3 regions of the Starkeya sp. ORNL1 genome follow, and region 2 is predicted to be linked to each of the others. Evidence: predicted binding sites of a transcription regulator. Region 2 holds the regulator's gene; each other region holds the start of a gene.

Region 1 (7,173 bases), 2.5 Mb from region 2:
CTGATGCGGGCAGCGGAGCGACCCGGCTTCGCGATGCCCGGCTGGCTGGAGCGCATCACCTCATGCGGCATCGTCAGCGACGATCCGCAGGTGGTGCGCCGCCAGCGCTTCACCAATCTCGGCGCCTATGCCGCGGCGGCCAATGCCGGTTCGCACCTCGTGATCAATGCCATGAACGGCCCGGCGAGCCTGATGCCGGTGCAGTTCTACAATGCAGCCTTCGTCATCGCGACGCTGATGGTGCCGCTGCTGCACCGCTTCGGGCCGGATGTCGGCGCCTTCTGCCTGGTGCTGCTCATCCTCGCCGGCAACACCTATGTCGTCTGGATGCTCGGCACCGAGAGCGCACTGCATGTGTATCTCACCCTTGCCGGCGCCATGCTGTTCATGTTCGGCGTCGAGCGCTGGCGGCTGTTCCTTGGCTGGTTCATCCTCGTCGCGCTGGTGCTGGGTGTCACCGTGGTGCTGGCGCCCGAGCACGGAATGCTGCTCGGCGAGGACGACCCGCTGCACCGCCTGCTGTCCTCGCACGCCATGCTCAACACCATCGCCATCAATGCGCTGCTGATCTTCTATGCGCTGAGCTCGCTCAGGCAGGCGGAGGCCGGCCGCGAGGCGGAGCATGCCCGCTCCGAGGCGCTGCTGACGGCGCTGATGCCCCACGCCGTTGCGGCGCGGCTGAAGGCGGGGGCGAACCGCATCGCAGATCGCATCGACAATCTCAGCGTGTTGTTCGCCGATCTCGCGGGCTTCACCAGCGCGGCACGGAACCTGCCGCCGGAAGAGGTGGTGGCCTTCCTCGACGCCGTGGTGCGCCGCTTCGACGAACTCGCCGAGCGGCACGGCGTCGAGAAGATCAAGACCATCGGCGACAGCTACATGGCGGTGGGCGGGCTCGACGGGGGCGCCGAGGCCGGCGCCGCGGCGACGGCGCGGTTCGCGCTCGCGCTCCTCGACGAGGCGACGCGGCTGCCGCCGCTCGGCGGCACGCGTCTCGCCTTGCGCATCGGCATCCATGCCGGGCCAGCCACCGCGGGCGTCATCGGCGAGACGCGGTTTTCCTATGATGTATGGGGCGACGCGGTGAACACCGCGGCCCGGATGGAGGGCTATGGCGAGGCCGGGCGCATCCAGGTGACGCCGGCGTTTCGCGCGCTGGCCGGCGAAGCCTTCGCCTACCAGATGCGGGGCGGTATCGACATGAAGGGGCTCGGCATCGTCGAGACGGCCTTCCTCTCCGGCAATTTGGTCATTTGATCGTCACGTTGCCGGGACATGGCACAATTAGGCAAACACCGACGTTATCGGGACAACACGCCCCGATCACAATATAATCGGCCTGGGCGTCGGCGGCGCGCGTATTGGAGGCGGCGATGAAGTGGGAAGACTTCCGGCGGAGCGACAATGTCGAGGATCGCCGGGGCGACGGCGGCTCGGGCGGGTTCGGTGGCGGCGGCGGAGGCATGCGCCGCGGCGGGCTCGGCATTGGCGGCATCATCGTCGTCGGCCTCATCGCCTGGGCGACCGGCATCAATCCGGCGCTGCTGATGGGCGGAGCGGAGATCCTGTTCGGCGGCGGCAGCTCCAGCCAGACCCAGCAGACCACCGCTCCCGCCGGCCAGAAGGGTGCCCCGTCCGACCAGCTCGGCAAGTTCGCCGCCACCGTGCTGGCCCAGACCGAAGACGTGTGGACGCCGATCTTCAAGCAGATGGGCAAGACCTACGACAAGCCCGGCATGGTGCTGTTCTCCGGCTTCACGCGCTCGGCCTGCGGCTCGGCGCAGTCGGCGATGGGGCCGTTCTATTGCCCGCTCGACCAGAAGGTCTATCTCGACCTCTCCTTCTTCCAGGAGATGAAGACCCGCTTCAACGCCCCCGGCGACTTCGCCGCGGCCTATGTGATCGCGCATGAGGTCGGCCACCATGTCGAGAACGAGATGGGGCTGCTGCCGAAGGTGCAGGAGCGCCAGCGCCAGGTCTCCAAGGCCGAAGCGAACGAGCTCTCGGTGCGCGTCGAGTTGATGGCCGACTGCCTTGCCGGCGTGTGGGCCAATCACGCCAATACGCAGTGGAAGATCCTCGAGGAGGGCGACGTGCAGGAAGCGTTGAATGCCGCCTCGGCGATCGGCGACGACCGGCTGCAGAAGCAGGCGCAGGGCTATGTGGTGCCGGACAGCTTCACCCATGGCACGTCGGCGCAGCGCACCCAATGGTTCACGCGCGGGCTGAAGGGCGGCGACATGAATCAGTGCAACACTTTCCAGGGCGCCATCTGACGCTTATCTGCAACGCATGACCGACGCCCCCGACAAGCCTTTCGTGCCGCTGAACATCGCGGTGCTCACCGTCTCCGACACCCGCACCCTCGCGGACGACCGCTCCGGCACCACGCTGGCGGAGCGGATCGCGGCCGCGGGCCACACGCTCGCGGACCGTGCCATCGTGCCGGACGATGTGCCGGCGATCCGCGAGCGGGTCGAGGCGTGGATCGCCGAAAAGGCGATCGATGTCGTGATCACCACCGGCGGCACCGGCTTTACCGGCCGCGACGTGACCCCGGAAGCGGTGGAGCCGCTGTTCGAGAAGCGCATGGAAGGCTTCTCGACAGTGTTCCACATGGTGTCGTTCCAGAAGATCGGCACCTCGACGCTGCAGAGCCGGGCCACGGCCGGCGTCGCCAACGCCACCTACGTGTTCTGCCTGCCGGGCTCCCCCGGCGCCTGCCGCGACGCCTGGGACGAGATCCTCGTCCACCAGCTCGATGTGCGGCACAAGCCGTGCAATTTCGTCGAGATCCTGCCGCGCCTCGACGAGCACCTGAAGCGCGCCAAGGCCAAGGGCGCGACGGTTTAGGAGCACCATCTCCATTGGCGTAATCCCGGCCGCGGCCCAAAGGGCGCATCGGCGTTCGGGAGTCTCAGTCTTCCGGCAGCAGCATCTGCGAGCGCAGCAGCACCAGCCGCCCGCGACCGATCCGTGCCAATAGCTTGCGGGCGGAACGAGCGCCGGAGCCGTACCCGCCCAACGCCTCGTAAAAACGCCGATGGATCAGCAGCCCCTGCTCCGGCCGAGGGCGCCCGGTGAGCGCGTGGCGCGCCACGGCGGCGGCTTCCTTGAGGCGCGGAGCGACGCCGAAACCATCCAGCGCGAGGCGAAAGGTGGCGGCACGGTGCTCGGTGCTGCCATTGCGCTCGGCCTGGTCGGTAAAGTTGCGGACTTCGCGCGCCCAGCCTTCCTGCAGCAGCCCGCAGGGCTCGAGGAACAACAGCCAGGGACCCCGCGCCGCCTCAGCGCCCTGGCGCAGGCGGGCGCCGCTGTCAGCCGGCCCGCGCAGATATTCGCAGCCGGCGGCATCGGCGATCTCCTCGACCGCGCCGTTGCTGCCGCCATCCACCAGCAGTACCTCGCGCACCACGCCAGCCGCCGCGCCCGGCACCAGCGCCGCCAGCGCCGGGATCAGCAGGCGCTCCGTTTCCTGCGTGGGTATGACGACCGAAATCACGCGTCTTGCCTGCCCCTGACCCGCCGAAGTAACGCTTCGACTCTCGTCCGAAGCCGCTTCAAACCCTTGTCCTGCCTATAGCATGCGTTATCGCGGCGCATAGCGAAAGCTGCACTCACTTGCCTATGTTCTTGTTATGTTCTCATTGCTGCGCTATGACTCCGCCATGGAACAGACACCGCCATCCGCTCCCGGCCGCGCCGCGAAGGCTCAGGCGCCCCAGCCGCCGCGCAAGCCGGAGCGCATCGTCGGCCGACTCCGCGAAGAGCGCCGCCTCAAGCAGGAGCAGGAGCGCGCTGCGGCCGCGCGCGACCTTACCGGCATCTCCGATATCGGGGTAGCAGACGGGCCGGCGCCGGGGGTGGACGGCGAGCGCCGGCGCGGGCGTGGCGCGGTCTCCAACGCCGCCGGCCGCTTCGAGCCGCATGCGCGCGAAGCGTTCGACGATGGCTGGGAGAGCCTCGACGAATTACCGGTATTCCAGACCAGCGTCACGGTGGAGAAGCCGCGCACCATCATCAATCGCAACAACTCGCCGGATGTCGGCTTCGACCGCTCGATCAATCCCTATCGCGGCTGCGAGCATGGCTGCGTCTATTGCTTCGCGCGCCCGACCCACGCCTATCAGGGCTACTCCGCAGGGCTCGATTTCGAGACCAAGCTGTTCGCCAAGCCCGACGCGCCGGAATTGCTCGCCAAGGAATTGTCCAAGCCCGGCTATGAGCCGCGTACCATCGCGCTCGGCATCAACACCGACGGCTATCAGCCGATCGAGCGCGAATGGCGGCTGACCCGACGCATATTGGAAGTGCTGCGCGATTTCGGCCATCCGGTGGGCATCGTGACGAAATCGGCGCTGGTGCTGCGCGACCTCGACATACTTGGGCCGATGGCCGAGCGCGGGCTCGCCAAGGTCGCGCTCTCCGTCACCACGCTCGACCACAAGCTGGCGCGTATCATGGAGCCGCGGGCGGCGACGCCGATGCGCCGCATCGAGACCATACGCCGCCTCAGCGAGGCCGGCGTGCCCACCGCCGTGCTGGCGGCCCCGATGATCCCGGCGATCAACGATGCCGAGCTGGAGCGCATCCTCGACACCGCGGCGGCGGCAGGCGCGACCGAGGCCGGCTATGTGATGATCCGGCTGCCGCTGGAGATCCTCGACCTGTTCAAGGAGTGGCTGCTGACGCATTTCCCCGACCGCTACCGCCATGTGCTGTCGCTGGTGAAGGAGATGCATGGCGGCAAGGAGTATGATTCGACCTTCGGCCAGCGCATGAGCGGCTCCGGCCCCTATGCCTGGACCGTGGCGCGGCGTTTCGAGATCGCGGCGGAGCGGCTCGGCCTCAACAAGCGCCATCTGCGCCTGACCAACCGCCATTTCCGCCGCCCGCCGAGGCCGGGCGAGCAATTATCGCTGTTCGGCGAGGAGCGATGATCGGAACGATGATGGATCGGGACGGTTGCCGCTGGCCTGCGGTTCGATTATCAAGGCTCTCGCTTGAGGCCCATTGCCACGCACCCGTAGCTCAGCTGGATAGAGCGTTGCCCTCCGAAGGCAAAGGTCGCACGTTCGAATCGTGCCGGGTGCGCCAATCATTTCAATAGCTTGTAGCTATAATACAGCCCGATCAGGTCCTTCCCCCCAGAGCCGTCCCACACAACGAAAACGCGACGCAGGCTCGCTTGTATTGCGCGCAAGTCCACTGGCAGTCGTTCCCGTGTGACCAAGGCGCTATTGGCTCGTCAGCCCAAGTGGATCACACTTGTCTTGTCCATGGTCGTCGCGTCGCTGCCACTCCTCCTTTCGCTGATCGGATCGGCCCTGCTGTCCTGGGCAGCCTGGCTCATTCGTCGCCGCGCCGCGGCCGTCGATCCACATGGCGCCCGCGACGTGCCGACCGTCAGCCTGCTCAAGCCGCTTCACGGTGCCGAGCCGCTCCTGGCTGACAATCTCGCGACGGCGGTTGCGCAGAACTATCCAGGCCGCATCGAGATGCTCTGCGGGGTAGCCCGCGCCGACGATCCCGCCGTTGCGGCGGTCGAATCGCTGCGCGCGAGCTTTCCCGCTGCCGAGCTTCGGCTTATCGTCAATTCCCGGCGCTGGGGCGCCAATGCCAAGGTCTCGAACCTCATCAACATCATGGCCGAAGCGCGCCATGACGTGCTGGTGCTGGCCGACAGCGACATGGTGGTGCCGCCAGACTATGTCGCACGGCTCGTCGGCGTGCTCGACCAGCCCGGCACCGGCGCGGTGAGCTGCCTCTATGTGGGGCGCGGCGATGCCGGCTACTGGTCGCGATTGGTCGCGGCCGGCATCGATACCCATTTCGTGCCCGCCACGATGATCGCGCTGGCGACGGGGCTCGGGAAGCCATCCATGGGCTCGACCATCGCGCTGCGTCGCGACACCCTGGCCGAGATCGGCGGCTTCATCCGCTTCGCCGACACGCTGGCAGATGACTATGCGTTGGGCGAGGCCGTCCGCGCCACCGGGCGGACGGTGGTGGTGCCGGCGATGGTCCTGACCCACGCCTGCGCCGAGACGAGCCTCACCCATGTGGTCCGCCAGGAATTGCGCTGGAACGCCACCATTCTGGGGATCGACCCGGCAGGCTATACCGGCAGCATCATCCTCCATCCGCTGCCGCTCGCGCTCATCGGCTGGGCCGCGGGCGGCGGCATGCTTGCCGCGGGCGCCACCGTGCTGGCACTCGCGGCACGCGCGAGCGTGGCGCTCGCGACGGCGCGCCTTGACGTTGCGGGACGCCCCGCCGGTTACCGTTTTGCCCCGATTTTATTGATTCCAATGCGTGATCTGCTTTCCTTCGCTATGTTCGTGGTTGCCTTCGTCGCCCGATCGGTTGATTGGCGCGGCGCGGGCATTAAGCTTGGACGCAAGGGCCGGATCTCGGGTCCAGAGGATATATGACGATGATGCGCTCGCTCTTTCTCCAGGCGCCCTCATTCGATGGCTATGACGGCGGTGCGGGTGCGCGCTACCAGATGAAGCGCGAAGTGCGCTCCTTCTGGTATCCGACCTGGCTCGCCCAGCCTGCGGCGATGGTCGAGGGCTCCCGGCTGATCGATGCGCCGGCCCATGATCTCGGCTGGGACGACATCAAGCACGAGGTGGACGACAAGGAACTGGTCATCCTCCACACCTCGACACCGAGCTTCCGCCAGGATTCCCATACCGCGGACCTGATCCGCGAACGCAATCCCAAGGCGCTGATCGGCATGATCGGCGCCAAGGTGGCGGTGGAAGCCGAGAAGTCGCTGCTTGCTGCGCGTTCGGTGGACTTCGTCTGCCGCAACGAGTTCGACTTCACCATCGTCGACGTCGCCAACGGCATGCCACTCACCGAGGTCGACGGCATCAGCTATCGGGCGGCCGACGGCACCATCATCCACAACAAGGACCGCGCCGTCGTCGAGAACATGGACCTGCTGCCGTTCGTGGCGCCGATCTACAAGCGCGACCTGACCATCGAGAAATATTTCGGCGGGTATCTGAAGCACCCTTATGTGAGCTTCTACACCGGGCGCGGCTGCAAGAGCCGCTGCACCTTCTGCCTCTGGCCGCAGACAGTGGGAGGGCACAATTACCGCACGCGCTCGATCCCCCATGTCATCGAGGAAGTGAAATACGTCCTGCGCGAAATGCCCAG
Region 2 (7,173 bases):
TGCTTACGGTAAGTTCCTGATGTTATGCCTTAGATCGCAGCCGCCTCTACCTCCGCGGCGAGGAAGCCGCGCCAGCCGCCATAGGCGGTGATGTCACGCGCGGATGCCACTCCTGTCGCTTCGACCAGGAAGCCCTTCACGTCGGAACCGTCGTCCAGCGTGATGCTGCCGATGCCGAGCGGCGCCGGTATCTTCGCCAGGAACGGACCATAATTCTGCGCCGGCAGCGACCACACCTCGCACGCGATCGGCGCGCCGCTTCCCGGTCGGCCGCGCAGTAGACCGGGCCGCCGAACCCGGCCTTCCGGCAACAAGTACAGCCGATAATCCGCATTGGTGCGGGCTTGCCGCACGAAGGTGCCGCCGGCCGCCAGTAATTCGCCATTGAGCGGCAAGCCGGACAGATGCGCGCCGAACAGCGCGATCTCGATCCGCCCCGGCCCGGCAGTGGGCGTGGCGGGCGCGAGTGGAGGTAGCGCACGCCCTGTGGCGCCCATGGCGAGCCCGGTGCGGGCGTGGAAGGCCGCGCCGATCGCCGCAAGATGCGCGTCGCGCCCGGCCGGCGCCAGCAAGGTGATGCCGAACGGCGCACCGTCGCGGCGGATTTCGGAGGGTACGGCGAGGCCGCACATATCGAGCAGGTTCACAAAATTGGTGTAGATTCCGAGATTGCTGTTCAGCCGCACCGGATCGGCATCGAGCTGCGCCAGCGTGTAGACGGTAGGCATGGTCGGCACCATCAACGCATCGAGCCCGGTCATCTCCTGTCGCGCCCGCGCCTTCAACTCGGCAAGGCGGTAGAGACCGCGGAACGCGTCGACCGCGCTCAGGGCCCGCCCCTGTTCGATGATGGAACGCACCACTGGATGAAAGGAATCCGGCCGGGATTCCAGGAAGCCGCCGACCGCGGCATAGCGTTCGGCGACCCAGGGACCGTCGTAAAGCAGGCGCGCCGCCTCGAAGAAGGGCTCCATCTCGATCTCGACGATATCGGCCCCAAGCGCACCGAGACGGGCCAGCGCGCGCACGAAGGCGCCTTCGGTCTCGCGATCGCCGAACGTCACGCAATCCACGCTGCGCGGCACGCCGATGCGTAGCTTCGGCGCCACGCCGCCGGCATGGCCAAGCGGCAGATCGCGCGAGAAGGGATCGGATGGGTCTGCCCCGGCCATCGCCTGTAACGCAGTGAAGGCATCGCCGACGGTGCGCGCGAACACCGAGACGCAATCGAGCGAACGACACGCCGGAACCACGCCGGTGGTCGAGACCAGGCCGAGGCTCGGCTTCAACCCGACGATATTGGTGAGCCCGGCGGGAATGCGGCCCGAACCCGCGGTGTCGGTGCCGAGCGCAAATGGCACCAGCCCGGCGGAGACGGCAACGCCGGAACCGGAACTGGAGCCGCCCGGCACCAGATCGGCGCGGATCGGATTGCGCGGCGTGCCATAGGGCGAGCGGCGGCCGACAAGGCCGGTGGCGAACTGATCGAGATTGGTCTTGCCGACCACGATGGCGCCGGCCCGGCGCAGGCGCGCCACGCTCACAGCATCCTTGGTCGCCATATAGGCGAAGTCCGGGCAGGCGCAGGTGGTGGGCAGGCCGGCGACGTCGATATTGTCCTTCACCGCGAAGGGCACGCCGTAAAGCGGCAGCCGCTCGGGATCTGAGCCCTCCAACGACTTGAGCTGGGCGTGGATCGCCTTGGGTTCGGCAATGGCCGTGAACACCGCCGGGTCGTCATAGGCGGCGATGCGCGCCATGCAGGCCGCGAGTGTCTCCGCCGGTCGCGCCTTGCCTTGCCGATGAGCCGCCACGACCTCCGCGATTGTCTCGACCAATACAAGCCTCCCGACTCTGCCGCCCCTGGCGCTATGCCCTTGCAATAGGCACTCTGCGCCAGATTGCATACAGGCAAATGTCGGGCCGCTTTGGCCGTCCACGGAAACGGCGGGGCATTAGCGGTATCTTTACTGTTGTGGAACACAAAAAGAACAGCTAGGTTTTTGTTCGTGCTTTGTTTCGTTTGACTCGGGCCCGTCTTCGCCTGTGTCAGCCAGATCGAGGGGTCGGAATGCTCACCCGCAAACAGCATGAGCTGCTTCGCTTCATCCATGAACGGCTCAAGGAAAGCGGCGTGCCGCCCTCCTTCGAGGAGATGAAGGAAGCCCTCGATCTCCGCTCGAAATCAGGCATCCATCGCCTCATTACGGCGCTCGAAGAGCGTGGCTTCATTCGCCGCCTGCCGAATCGCGCTCGGGCGCTCGAAGTGGTGCGCCTGCCGGATAGCGTGCAGCCGATCCGCCCGTCGCGTAACTTCTCGCCGAACGTGGTCGAGGGTGGCCTCGGCCGGGTGCGCCCGCCCACAGAAGACGAGCCGTCGCGCCCGGTGCCCATCCCGGTGATGGGCCGCATCGCCGCCGGCACGCCGATCTCCGCGATCCAGTCGCGCAGCCACACCATTTCGATGCCGCCGGAAATGCTGGCGAGTGGCGAACACTATGCGCTTGAGGTACGCGGCGATTCGATGATCGAGGCTGGCATTCTCGACGGCGACCTCGCGCTGATCCGCAAGACCGAGACCGCGGACACGGGTGAGATCGTGGTGGCGCTGATCGATGATGAGGAAGCCACCTTGAAGCGGTTGCGCAAGAAGGGGGCATCGGTCGCCCTCGAAGCGGCTAATCCAGCCTACGAGACCCGCATTTTCGGCCCTGACCGGGTGCGCATCCAGGGACGCCTGGTCGGCCTGTTCCGCCGTTATTGATCCGGCGCGGGCGACGCCTGCTCCGGCGACAGGGTCTCGGTATCCGCCGTGCCGGCAGGATCGATCGGCGTGATGGGTCGTGGCGACTTTGCCGCGGCGTTCGCCAGCTTTTCACGCGGCATCGGCAGCCAAGGTCGTTCTACGCCTTCCGGGCGACCACGAACAAGTTGTGGCCCATCAGCGGCGAGATGGAGCGCTTGCGCGCCTGAGCTGCCATCCGGCGCGATCCGCACCACATAGGCCGCGCAATCCTCGGGTGGCTCGAATGGGGTGACGAGCACGGCGGCGAGACGGCAGTCGTCGACGAGCGAATCGCGCGAGAGCGACAGGGCGGCGTTTCGCCCGTCCGTCATCGGCAGTGTACAGCCCAGCCGATCGCAAAGCGGCGCCGCCATCTGTGCGCCGGGCGCGGCGAGCGCGGCACGATCCCCCTCCGCGCCAAGCCATTGCTCGCCGGCGAAGCGGCTGGCGAGAACTGCCGTCGGACGATCCCCCATCAGGGCGAGGCGCCCATCTAGGCCCCGCACCGCCACGGTCTTTCCGGTGGCGTCGACCAGCAGATCCGGGCGGTCGGGGGACGCGCCGATCCAGAGACCCGCCGCTGCCAGCACCGGCGCGATGAGAACGAGGCGGGTGCGCAGCAGGCACAGGCAGGCCAGAGCAAGGCTGAACAGGATCAGCGTCGCCAGGGGAAACGCCGGCAGGCCGCGGTCGGCATCCGGCATGGCCGCCACCGTCGCGGCAATGTAGCTCATGCCATCTATGCCGAACCCCATGGCCGACCATGCCGGTCCGTCCCAGCCAAACGGTAGCAGCAGCGCGCCCAGCAGCCCGAACGGCATGACGATCAGCGATACCAGTGGCGCGGCGGCGAGATTGGCCAGCAGGCTGAACGGCGCGAGGCGCTGGAAATGGAAGGCGGCGTAGGGAGCTGTCGCCAGCCCGGCGACCAGCGAAGTCACGAGCAGAGCCCCGACATAGCGCAGCGCGTAGCCGCCGACCGGCGTGCTTGCACCGACCGAATTGATGAGGCGACGGCCGAACGCTTCGTGCGCGGCGACCAGCGCCAGCGTTGCGGCAAACGACATCTGCGTTCCGGGATCGAGCAGCGTCGCCGGCGCAGCGGCGAGCACGATCATGGCGGCGATGGCGAGCGTGCGCAGCGTCAGCGCCGGACGTCCGAGCATCACCCCGACAAGCACCAGCAGCGTCATCAGATAGGAGCGCTGCGTGGGCACCTCATTGCCGGACAGCACGAGATAGAAGGTCGCCGCCGCGATGGCGGGCACGGCGGCGTAGGCCTTGATCGGCCAGCGTAGTGCAAGCGCGGGCCACAGCGCCAGCAAGGCGCGCGCCAGGATGAAGGTGGTGGTGGCGACCAGCGCCATGTGCAGGCCGGAGATGGAGAGGATGTGCGAGAGGCCGGAGACGCGCATCACCTCCTCGACGCTTTCGCTCACGCCGCCACGCAATCCGGTGACAAGCGCCACCGCGATCGCCCCGGTATCGCCGGACAGGACCGCAGTGATGCGTCCGGCCATGGCGGCGCGCACTTCGTCCAACCATGCGGCGAAACCGAGCGTGGGTGGCACGGCCACCGGCGCCGCGCTCTCCCGGGCCTTGCCGAAGGCGAAGCCGGTGGCGCCGATGCCGTCGAACCAGGCATCGCGGCCGAAATCATAGCCGCCGGGATAGGCCGGCCCCGGCGGCGGGCCCAGCGTCGCACGGACGGTGACATGGCTGCCGACCGTAGGCGGCGTACCCGGCACGGTCACGCGCACCCGTTCGGGTCGCGGCTCGCCTGCCCGCTCCAGGGCGGTCACGCGCAGCACGATGCGTCCGTTCTGCTTGCCATCCTTGGTGCGCAGTTCCGCTCGCTCAACGAAGCCGGAGACTTCCGCCGCGACCAGCTGCGTCGGCAACACCGGATGGGCGATGCGCGCAGTGTGTAGCGTGGCAAGTGCGAAGCCGGCGGCGATGGCCGCCAGTCCGGCCAGCAGGTGGAAGGCAACGGCCCGACTCCGTACCGCAAGGGCGAGGGCCATGAGCAGTGCTGTAAGCGCTGAGGCCGCTATCGTCGACGGCTCGCGAGCAGCGCCAAAATAGAGGCCGACGCCGATGGCAAAGGCGACCGGAAGCCAGAGGAAACCGCGTCGCTCGCCAACCTCCCGCGCCAGATCGAGCGCGAGTCCTGCCCCCAGCTTGCGCAAGCCCGGCAGGCCCGGAGCGAGTATCGGCCCCGCGAGTGGGCGTACTGCAGCAATCGCGCGTGACCGCGCGCCATGCTGCCGCCCTTGCTCATCAACCATTCCCCTGCCCCCGACCGGCTCGCCAAATTCGCGTCTAATCCTTGGATTATCCGGTCGTCCGCCCGATTTTGCCTGCCTAGCGACCTATGCTACACGCAGCGCGCCCGCTCACCAGCCAATTGCCGGCCTGTTCGCGTATCCAATTTGCCGAACCGCCGCAGTGAGATCTAGCTTTCATGTCAGAGACCGTCGTCACCCGCTTCGCCCCTTCGCCGACCGGCTTCCTGCACATTGGCGGCGCCCGTACCGCGCTGTTCAACTGGCTCTATGCGCGGGCGAAGGGCGGCAAGATGCTGCTGCGCATCGAGGACACCGACCGCCAGCGCTCCACGCCCGAGGCCATCGACGCCATTCTCGACGGCCTCTCCTGGCTCGGCATCGATTGGTCCGGCGACGTCGTCTACCAGTTCGCCCGCGCCGAGCGGCACCGCGCGGCGGTAGACCGCATGCTGGCCGACGGGCGTGCCTATCGCTGCTATGCGACGAGTGCCGAGCTCGAGGAGATGCGCGAGACCGCGCGCCGCGAAGGCCGGGCGCCGCGCTATGACGGCCGCTGGCGCGACCGCGACCCCTCCGAGGCGCCCGCCGACCGGCTGCCGGCCATCCGCCTCAGGGCGCCGACCGAGGGCGAGACGGTGATCGACGACCTGGTGCAGGGTCGCGTGGTGTTCGCCAACAAGGATCTCGACGATCTTGTGCTGCTGCGCTCGGACGACACGCCGACCTATATGCTCTCGGTGGTGGTCGACGACCACGACATGGCTATCACCCACATCATCCGCGGCGACGACCATCTCACCAATGCTGCCCGTCAGGCGCAGATCTATGCGGCGCTCGGCTGGAGCGTGCCGAAGATGGCGCATATCCCGCTCATCCACGGGCCGGACGGCGCCAAGCTCTCCAAGCGCCATGGCGCGCTCGGCGTTGATGCCTATCGCGCCATGGGCTACCTGCCCGAGGCGCTGCGCAATTACTTGGTGCGCCTCGGCTGGAGCCATGGCGACCAGGAGATCTTCTCCACCGACGAGATGAGCCGCCTGTTCGACCTCGACAAGGTGGGCCGCTCGGCGGCTCGGTTCGACTTCGCCAAGCTTGAGAATTTGAACGGCGTTTATATGCGTGCAACGCCGGACGATCAGCTGATGTCTGCGCTGGACGCAGTGCTGCCTCACCTGCCGAACGGCGCCAGCGTCGCCGCCAAGCTCACGCCCGGCAAGCGCGCGCAACTGCTGGAGGCGATGCCCGGCCTGAAGGAGCGCGCCAAGACGCTGGTCGAGCTGATCGACAGCGCCGCCTACATCATCGAGGACCGACCGGTCGCGATCGACGACAAGGCGCGCGCTCTGCTCACCACCGAGGCGAGGTCGCTGCTCGCCAAGGCGCGCGCCGCGCTGGCACAAGTCGAGGATTGGTCGGCCTCCAGCACCGAGACCGCGGTGCGGGCGGTAGCCGAGGAGGGGGGCATCAAGCTCGGCGCACTGGCCCAGCCGATGCGCGCGGCGATCACCGGGCGCACCTCGTCGCCCGGCATTTTCGACGTGCTGGCCGTGCTCGGGAAGGACGAGAGCCTCGCCCGGCTCGCCGACCAGAGCGGTGTTGCGGCCGCCGCTTGAGCTCGCGCAAGGTGAGCTTTGTGCGAGCGCGAACGCGGGAAATCGACGGCAAACCCGAGGGTTGCCTTGGCGCGCAATACCACGCCCGCTGCGCTTGCGAGCACTAGCCGAAAGAGCTACGACTTTAATAATCCGCGCCGAGACGGGACATTTTGATGCACCCGCAGCTGGCCGCGCAGGCCGTGACGGATGACGCGACACCGTCACGCATTCGCATTAAATCGGTTCATCGATTTCAGGGAGATCCCGTATGGACGCCATAAGTTCCTCGGCGAAAAATGCCACGCTCACGATCGGCAATCAGAGCTGGGATCTGCCTATCCTGCCGGGGACCATTGGTCCGGACGTCATCGACATCGGTAAGCTCTACGCCCAGACGGGCATGTTCACCTACGATCCGGGTTTTACCTCGACCGCCGCCTGCGAAAGCCAGATCACCTATATCGACGGCGATGCCGGCCTGCTCGTCTATCGCGGCTATCCGATC
Region 3 (7,173 bases), 3.1 Mb from region 2:
ACATCGCGCGAGCGCGAGATCTGCGAGCGGCTCGGGCCCTCGCTGCGTGAAAAGGGGCTGCTCTTCACCGGCATCGATGTGATCGACGGCAATCTTACCGAGATCAACGTCACCTCGCCGACCGGCATCCGCGCCATCCGCCGGCTCGGCGGGCCGGACATCGCGGCGCTGATCTGGGACGCCATCGAGGCGAAGCGCGGCTGAAGTTCTGGGCTGAAACGCAAAAACGCCGCCGCCCGGCCGGGCAGCGGCGCCATTTTATTGCGGACCGGCAGCGGCGTCAGTGGACGCTGACCGTCTCCAGCTCGTTCTGCATCGCGCTCGCCAGCGCCGCCTCGCGGCTGTCGGTGAGCATGATCGGGGTGCCGTCGGCAGCGTGCAGCGTGAAAAGCTCGAGGCCGGGCGCGATATGCGGCGCCTGCGGGAACATCTCGGCTACGTCTTCCGAGCGGATCGAGCGCACATAGGCGATCTTGCCGCCGCCGAGGCTCGCAAATGCCTCCTCCGAAAGGGGAGCCGGCGCTGCGCCGACACTGCTGGTGACTTCGAATTCATTTCTCATGGTCCGCGACTCCTTGTGTAGCGGTCGAGACCGGTTGGTGCACCCTCACTCATCGGTCGCAATGACGATACGCTTGACGACCCGTTCCGGTTCCGGCCGTGCCAGGTCCACTGACAGCAGCCCGTTACGGAGATCGGCGCCCAGCACCTGCATCCCGTCGGCCAGCACGAAAGTCCGCTGGAACTGGCGGGCGGCGATGCCGCGATGGAGGTAGGTGCGGCCCGGTTCCTCGGCCTGACGGCCACGGATCACCAGCTCCTTCTCCTCCAGCGTCACCTCCAGCTGCTCGCGGGTGAAGCCCGCGACGGCCAAGGTGATGCGCAGCCGCTCCGGTTGCCCGGCCGCGGCAATGCGTTCGACATTGTAGGGCGGATAGCCGTCCGAGCCTTTGACAACCCGGTCGAGCGCCCGCTCGACCTCGTCAAAGCCGAGCAGAAAGGGGCTCGACAGCGAGGGTATACGCGACATGGTCCCAAAGTCCTTGTGAAGCGACTTTGCATTTCCGGGGCCCTTGGGAGGCACCCCTTCGCATCAGGATATGGGTATCGCAGAGGTCCGCGCAAGTTGGGTCGCCCCTGCGGCCGGCGCAGGGCTCGCAGGTCAGGGGCGCGTATTACGCAGCGTGGCGTTCGGCATTGACGCCGAAATGCTCCACGTAGCGCGGATTGATGCGCTCGATCGGCAGCACAATGAAGACGTCGGTGGTGCCGAACTGGCGGTCGATCACCGCGCCCTGGCCGATCTGCGCTCCGAGGCGCAAATAGCCCTTGATGAGCGGCGGCAATTCGTGGAGCGCGGCCTTGACGTCGATCGCCTCCTTGGCGAGCCGATCCATCCTTGTGCCCCGCCCTGGCAGCGCCGGGGCGCTCCATTCCGCGTCGGTCGGGGCATAATGGTGCAGGAAGGCGAGCGGGCGGGCGAGCGCGTCCGGATCGACACCCTCGAGGCTGGCGCAGCCGAACATCACGTCGATGCCGTGGTGGCGGGCATAGGCCCATACTCCGGCCCACAACAGTTCCACCGTGCGCTTGGTGCGGTAGGGGGCAAGCACGCAGGAGCGGCCCAGCTCCATGAAGCGGCGGCCGGCGTGGCGCGCCAGCATCGGGCCGATATCGAACTCGTCAGCCGTGTAGAAGCCGCCATGCCGCGCGGCGATGTCATGGCGCAGCAGGCGGTAGGTGCCGACTACCTTGGGCTCGTAGCGGCCGAGCACGACGCGGCCGGCATCATGGTCCAGCACCAGTACATGGTCGCAAATGGCGTCGAAGGCATCGAAGTCGCGTCGCGCCAGGCGCGCTGCCGCGGCCGGCGTCGCCGACATCTCCTCGTAGAACACCTCGTAGCGCAGCCGCTGGGCGCGGCGCACTTCGGCGGCGGTGCGGGCGAGGCGGACCTCCAGCGAGCCGATGCGGCCGAGCGTGAGCGGCCCGCCGGGCGTGCGGCTCTCGCGGTGGCGCACCCCGGAATAGGAGCGCAGCGCCGGGATGATGCGGGCCGGCTTGAAGCCGTCGGCAAACTTGCCGGCGAGCTTCGGGCCGAGCTTGTTCGGGCGGAACACCAGCGGCGCCAGCACCGGATTGGCGAGCATCTGGCGCATCAGCTTGGCGGCGGGTCCGGACGAACGCATGGCCGGCGGCGGCACGTCTATTGTATCGCCGGCTAAGTGTTGATCCATGACCGCGCCCTTCAGAACTGCTGCTGTCCTATGAACCCGCAAAGAATCATATTTGTCCGACGCGTATGTGACACCGGAAAACTTGTCCGCAACGCAGTTTGGGCGAGAAATACATCGCGTACCCGGCGGTCGGTCCACACTGTCACATTCTGCGCCGCATTGCCACGGCCCGCGATGCCACAAGCCGGCGATGCATGAAACAGCTTAGCCGTGCCAAGCGCCGAATCGCATGATGCTGATAGCTATATAATTATATTCTCCGGGCCCGGCGCCCGGGCCAGCCCTCACGCCGCGGCCATCATCCGGTCGGCGCTGGCGCGATAGGCGAGGGCTTCGGCGAGATAGGGACGACCGAGCGATTCCGCCCCGGCGAGATCGGCGAGGGTGCGTGCCACCCGCAGCACGCGGTGATAGCCGCGGGCCGAAAGGTGCATGATCCGCGCCGCCTCGGTCAGCAGCCGGGTGCCTGCCTCGTCCGGCGATGCGATCTCCTCCAGCATCGGCCCGGAGGCCTGGGCATTGGTGGAAAGGTCCGGGCGGCCGAGCGCGGTGAAGCGTTCCTGCTGCAGCTGGCGCGCCTGTGCCACCCGCGCGGCGACGCTTGCGCTGCTCTCGGAAGGTGCGCGGCGCACCAGGTCGCTCGCCGCGACCCCCGGCACCTGGAGATGCAGGTCGATGCGGTCGAGGAACGGCCCGGAGAGCCGCGCCTGATACTCGCTGGCGCACCGCGCGCCGCGCCGGCAGGAAAAGCCCGGCTCGCCGGCCCGCCCGCAGCGGCACGGATTCATCGCCGCCACCAGCTGGAAGCGCGCGGGATAGGCCACGCGGTGGTTGGCGCGGGCGATCACGGCTTCGCCGGCCTCCAGAGGCTGGCGCAGCGAATCCAGCACGGCGGGCTGGAATTCCGGCAATTCGTCTAGGAACAGCACGCCATTATGCGCCAGCGAGACCTCGCCGGGCTTGGCCCTTATCCCGCCGCCGACCATTGCCGCCATGCTGGCGGAATGGTGCGGGGCACGGAATGGCCGTCGGCTGGTCAAGGCGCCGCCGTGCAGCGTGCCGGCGACCGACGCGATCATCGAGACTTCGAGCAACTCGGCTGGGGAGAGCGGCGGCAGGATCGAGGGCAGGCGCTGCGCCAGCATCGACTTGCCGGCCCCGGGCGGACCGATGAAGAGGAGATTGTGGCGCCCGGCCGCGGCGATCTCCAAAGCGCGCCGCGCGGTCTCCTGGCCCCGGACGTCGGCGAGGTCGGGCAGGGCAGGGCCCTCGCCTTCGATCCGCGGCACCGGGCGGGACAGGATCTGCCTCCCGGAGAAATGATTGACCAGCTGGATCAGCGAGGTCGGTGCCAGCACCGGCATGTCGGGGCTGGCCCAGGCCGCTTCCGCGCCGCAGGCCGCCGGGCAGATCAGGCCGTGGCCGCGTGCATTGGCGCCGATTGCCGCCGGCAGCACGCCGGCCACCGGGGCGAGCTCGCCGTCGAGGGCCAGTTCACCGACCACGGTGAAGCCGTGGAGCGCGTCCGCCGGTATGGCGCCGATCGCCGCCATCAGCCCGAGCGCGATCGGCAAATCGTAATGGCTGCCTTCCTTCGGCAGGTCGGCGGGGGCGAGATTGACAGTGATGCGCTTGGCCGGCAGCGCGAGGCCGGAGGCGATCAGCGCCGCGCGCACCCGCTCCTTGGCCTCCGTCACCGCCTTGTCGGCAAGGCCGACGAGGTTGAAGGCGGGTAGGCCTGAGGTCACCTGCACCTGCACGTCGACCGGCCGGGCCTCGACACCCTCGAACGCCACCGTCGCCACACGCTGCACCATCGACGCCCCCCGGCGATCTCGCCTGCCCCCCGTTACCGCAGCGTCCGGGAACGCCCCGGATCTGTCAAGAACATATTGCGAACATCGAGGTTTGGGGCGCTCGATAGAATTCTTCTATCATGAGACGAAACCACTGAATTGATTCTGTTTTCCAAAAGGATCAATGTTCCGCTTGGAAAACTTTAAAAGAAGGCCGGAGAGAAATGCCGCATTACGAACCCTGGAGCGAGGCCCGCGGGCGCGCGGTGATCGACGAGTTCGTCGGTCTCGAAGGCCCGCTGATGCCGATGCTTCATGCGGTGCAGGAGACCTTCGGCTATGTGCCGGAGGCCGTGGTGCCGATGCTGGCCGAGACGTTGAACGTGTCGCGCGCCGAAGTCCATGGCGTGGTTACGTTTTATCATGATTTCCGGCATGAGCCGGCGGGTCGCCGGGTGCTCAAGCTGTGCCGCGCCGAAGCCTGCCAGGCCGCCGGCGGCGATGCGCTGGCCGAGCATGCCGAGCACAGGCTCGGCTGCCATCTCGGCGAGACCACCGCGGATGGCCGCGTCACCATCGAGCCGATCTATTGCCTCGGCCTGTGCGCCACCGCGCCTTCCGCCATGCTGGACGGCCGCATCGTCGGCCGTCTGACCGAACGGCGCCTCGACGCCCTGATCGCGGAGGCGCAGTCGTGAGCACCCGTATCTACGTTCCCATCGACGCCGCCGCCGTCGCCTGTGGCGCCGACGAGGTCGCTTCCGCCATCGAGGCTGCAGCGCTGGCGCGGAACGTTCCGGTCGAGATCGTGCGCAACGGTTCGCGCGGCATGCTCTGGCTGGAGCCGATGATCGAGGTCGTCACGAGCGAGGGCCGTATCGCCTACGGCCCGGTGAGCGAAGACGATGTCGAGGGCCTGTTCAACGCCGGCTTCCTTGATGGTGGCGCCCACGCGCTGCGCATCGGCAAGCCGGAGGAACATCCCTTCCTCGCCAGGCAGACCCGGCTCACCTTCGCCCGCTGCGGCATCATCGATCCCGCCTCGCTGACGGATTATCGTGCCCATGGCGGCTATAAGGGCCTGGAGCGCGCCATTGCGCTCGGTTCCACCGACATCATCGAGGAAGTCCGCAAGTCCGGCCTGCGCGGCCGCGGCGGCGCAGGCTTTCCGACCGCCATCAAGTGGAAGACGGTGGCGGACACCAAGGGCGACCAGAAATACATCGTCTGCAATGCCGACGAGGGCGATAGTGGCACCTTCGCCGACCGCATGATCATGGAAGGCGACCCCTTCCAGCTGATCGAGGGCATGACCATTGCCGGCGTCGCGGTCGGCGCCACCAAGGGCTATGTCTACACCCGCTCGGAATATCCGCATGCGATTCGCGCGATGGAGAAGGCGATCAAGGTCGCTCGCGCCGCCGGCATGCTGGGCAAGAACATTCTTGGCTCGCCCTACAGCTACGACATGGAAGTGCGCATGGGCGCCGGCGCCTATGTCTGCGGCGAGGAGACGGCGCTGCTCGACAGCCTGGAAGGCAAGCGCGGCGTGGTGCGCGCCAAGCCGCCGCTGCCGGCGCACAAGGGTCTGTTCCAGAAGCCGACCGTCATCAACAATGTGCTCTCGCTCACCGCGATCCCGCACATTCTCGCCGACGGCGCGCAGAAATACGCCGATTTCGGCATGGGTCGCTCGCGCGGCACCATGCCGATCCAGATCGCCGGCAATGTGCGTTATGGCGGCCTGTTCGAGACCGCCTTCGGCATCCCGCTCGGCGAACTCATCAACGACATTGGCGGCGGCACCGCGTCCGGCCGTCCGGTGAAGGCGGCCCAGGTCGGTGGCCCGCTCGGCGCCTATGTGCCGACCTGGCAGTTCGACCTGCCGTTCGATTATGAGGCCTTTGCGGCCAAGGACGCGCTGATCGGCCATGGCGGCATCGTGGTGTTCGATGACCGCGCCGACATGGCCAAGATGGCGCGTTTCGCCATGGAATTCTGCTCGGTCGAGAGCTGCGGCAAGTGCACGCCGTGCCGCATCGGCTCGACCCGCGGCGTCGAGGTCATCGACCGCATCATGGCGAACGAGCAGCGCGAGAAGAACCTCGAGGTGCTCACCGACCTCTGCCACACCATGAAGCTTGGATCTCTTTGCGCGCTCGGGGGTTTCACCCCATATCCGGTGATGAGCGCGCTGACCCACTTCCCTGAAGATTTCGGCGCGACGCCGCGCCTCGAAGCCGCCGAGTGAGAAGGACGCAGCTAGATGTCTCTCGTTCATGAGATCGACTACGGCACGCCAGCGCCGAAGACCGACAAGACGGTGACGCTGACCATTGACGGCGTCGAGATCAGCGTCGCCGAGGGTACCTCCATCATGCGCGCGGCGATGGAGATGGGGACACAGATCCCCAAGCTCTGCGCCACCGACATGCTGGATGCGTTCGGCTCCTGCCGCATCTGCCTCGTCGAGATCGAAGGCCGTGCCGGTACGCCGGCCTCCTGCACCACGCCGGTCGGCCCCGGCATGAAGGTGCACACCCAGACCGAGCGGCTGAAGCAGCTGCGCAAGGGGGTGATGGAGCTCTATATCTCCGACCACCCGCTGGACTGCCTGACCTGCGCCGCCAATGGCGACTGTGAACTGCAGGACATGGCCGGCGCGGTCGGCCTGCGCGAAGTGCGCTACGGCATGGAGGGCGCGAACCACTTCGCCCCGAAGTCCGAGCTGACGCTGCCGAAGGACGAGTCCAACCCCTATTTCACCTATGACCCGGCGAAGTGCATCGTCTGCAATCGCTGCGTCCGCGCCTGCGAGGAAGTCCAGGGCACCTTCGCGCTGACCATTTCCGGCCGTGGCTTCGACAGCCGCGTCTCGGCCGGCCAGTCGGAAGCCTTCCTCACCTCCGAGTGCGTGTCCTGCGGCGCCTGCGTCCAGGCTTGCCCGACCGCGACGCTCGCCGAGAAGAAGCTGATCGAAATCGGCCAGCCCGAGCATTCGGTGGTCACCACCTGCGCCTATTGCGGCGTCGGCTGTACCTTCAAGGCGGAAATGCGCGGCCAGGAAATGGTGCGCATGGTGCCGTGGAAGGACGGCAAGGCCAATCGCGGCCATTCTTGCGTCAAGGGCCGCTTCGCCT

Evidence for each region. Region 2 encodes LexA, which represses DNA repair genes until DNA is damaged. Its sites were predicted from a motif close to TGTTCNNNNTGTGTTCNG; they were not measured.
Region 1: G3545_RS15440 (PA0069 family radical SAM protein) is a predicted target of LexA. The motif match lies at 3,629-3,646, and genes of this name have one in related genera.
Region 3: G3545_RS18550 (YifB family Mg chelatase-like AAA ATPase) is a predicted target of LexA. The motif match lies at 4,121-4,138, and genes of this name have one in related genera.

Annotation. Positions count from the first base shown of each region.
Region 1 is NZ_CP048834.1:3,243,554-3,250,726, forward strand. It holds gene G3545_RS15420 (adenylate/guanylate cyclase domain-containing protein) at 1-1,257, shown strand, start outside; gene G3545_RS15425 (neutral zinc metallopeptidase) at 1,374-2,276, shown strand; gene moaB (molybdenum cofactor biosynthesis protein B) at 2,293-2,853, shown strand; gene G3545_RS15435 (glycosyltransferase) at 2,918-3,502, opposite strand; gene G3545_RS15440 (PA0069 family radical SAM protein) at 3,669-4,940, shown strand; tRNA gene G3545_RS15445 (tRNA-Arg) at 5,021-5,097, shown strand; gene hpnI (bacteriohopanetetrol glucosamine biosynthesis glycosyltransferase HpnI) at 5,280-6,434, shown strand; gene hpnJ (hopanoid biosynthesis associated radical SAM protein HpnJ) at 6,440-7,173, shown strand, end outside.
Region 2 is NZ_CP048834.1:760,972-768,144, forward strand. It holds gene atzF (allophanate hydrolase) at 30-1,838, opposite strand; gene lexA (transcriptional repressor LexA) at 2,072-2,764, shown strand; gene G3545_RS03710 (ComEC/Rec2 family competence protein) at 2,758-5,073, opposite strand; gene gltX (glutamate--tRNA ligase) at 5,250-6,686, shown strand; gene gltA (citrate synthase) at 6,937-7,173, shown strand, end outside.
Region 3 is NZ_CP048834.1:3,903,167-3,910,339, reverse strand. It holds gene gshB (glutathione synthase) at 1-204, shown strand, start outside; gene G3545_RS18565 (DUF1150 domain-containing protein) at 281-562, opposite strand; gene G3545_RS18560 (Hsp20 family protein) at 608-1,030, opposite strand; gene G3545_RS18555 (GNAT family N-acyltransferase) at 1,176-2,237, opposite strand; gene G3545_RS18550 (YifB family Mg chelatase-like AAA ATPase) at 2,522-4,054, opposite strand; gene G3545_RS18545 (formate dehydrogenase subunit gamma) at 4,258-4,731, shown strand; gene G3545_RS18540 (NADH-quinone oxidoreductase subunit NuoF) at 4,728-6,284, shown strand; gene fdhF (formate dehydrogenase subunit alpha) at 6,300-7,173, shown strand, end outside.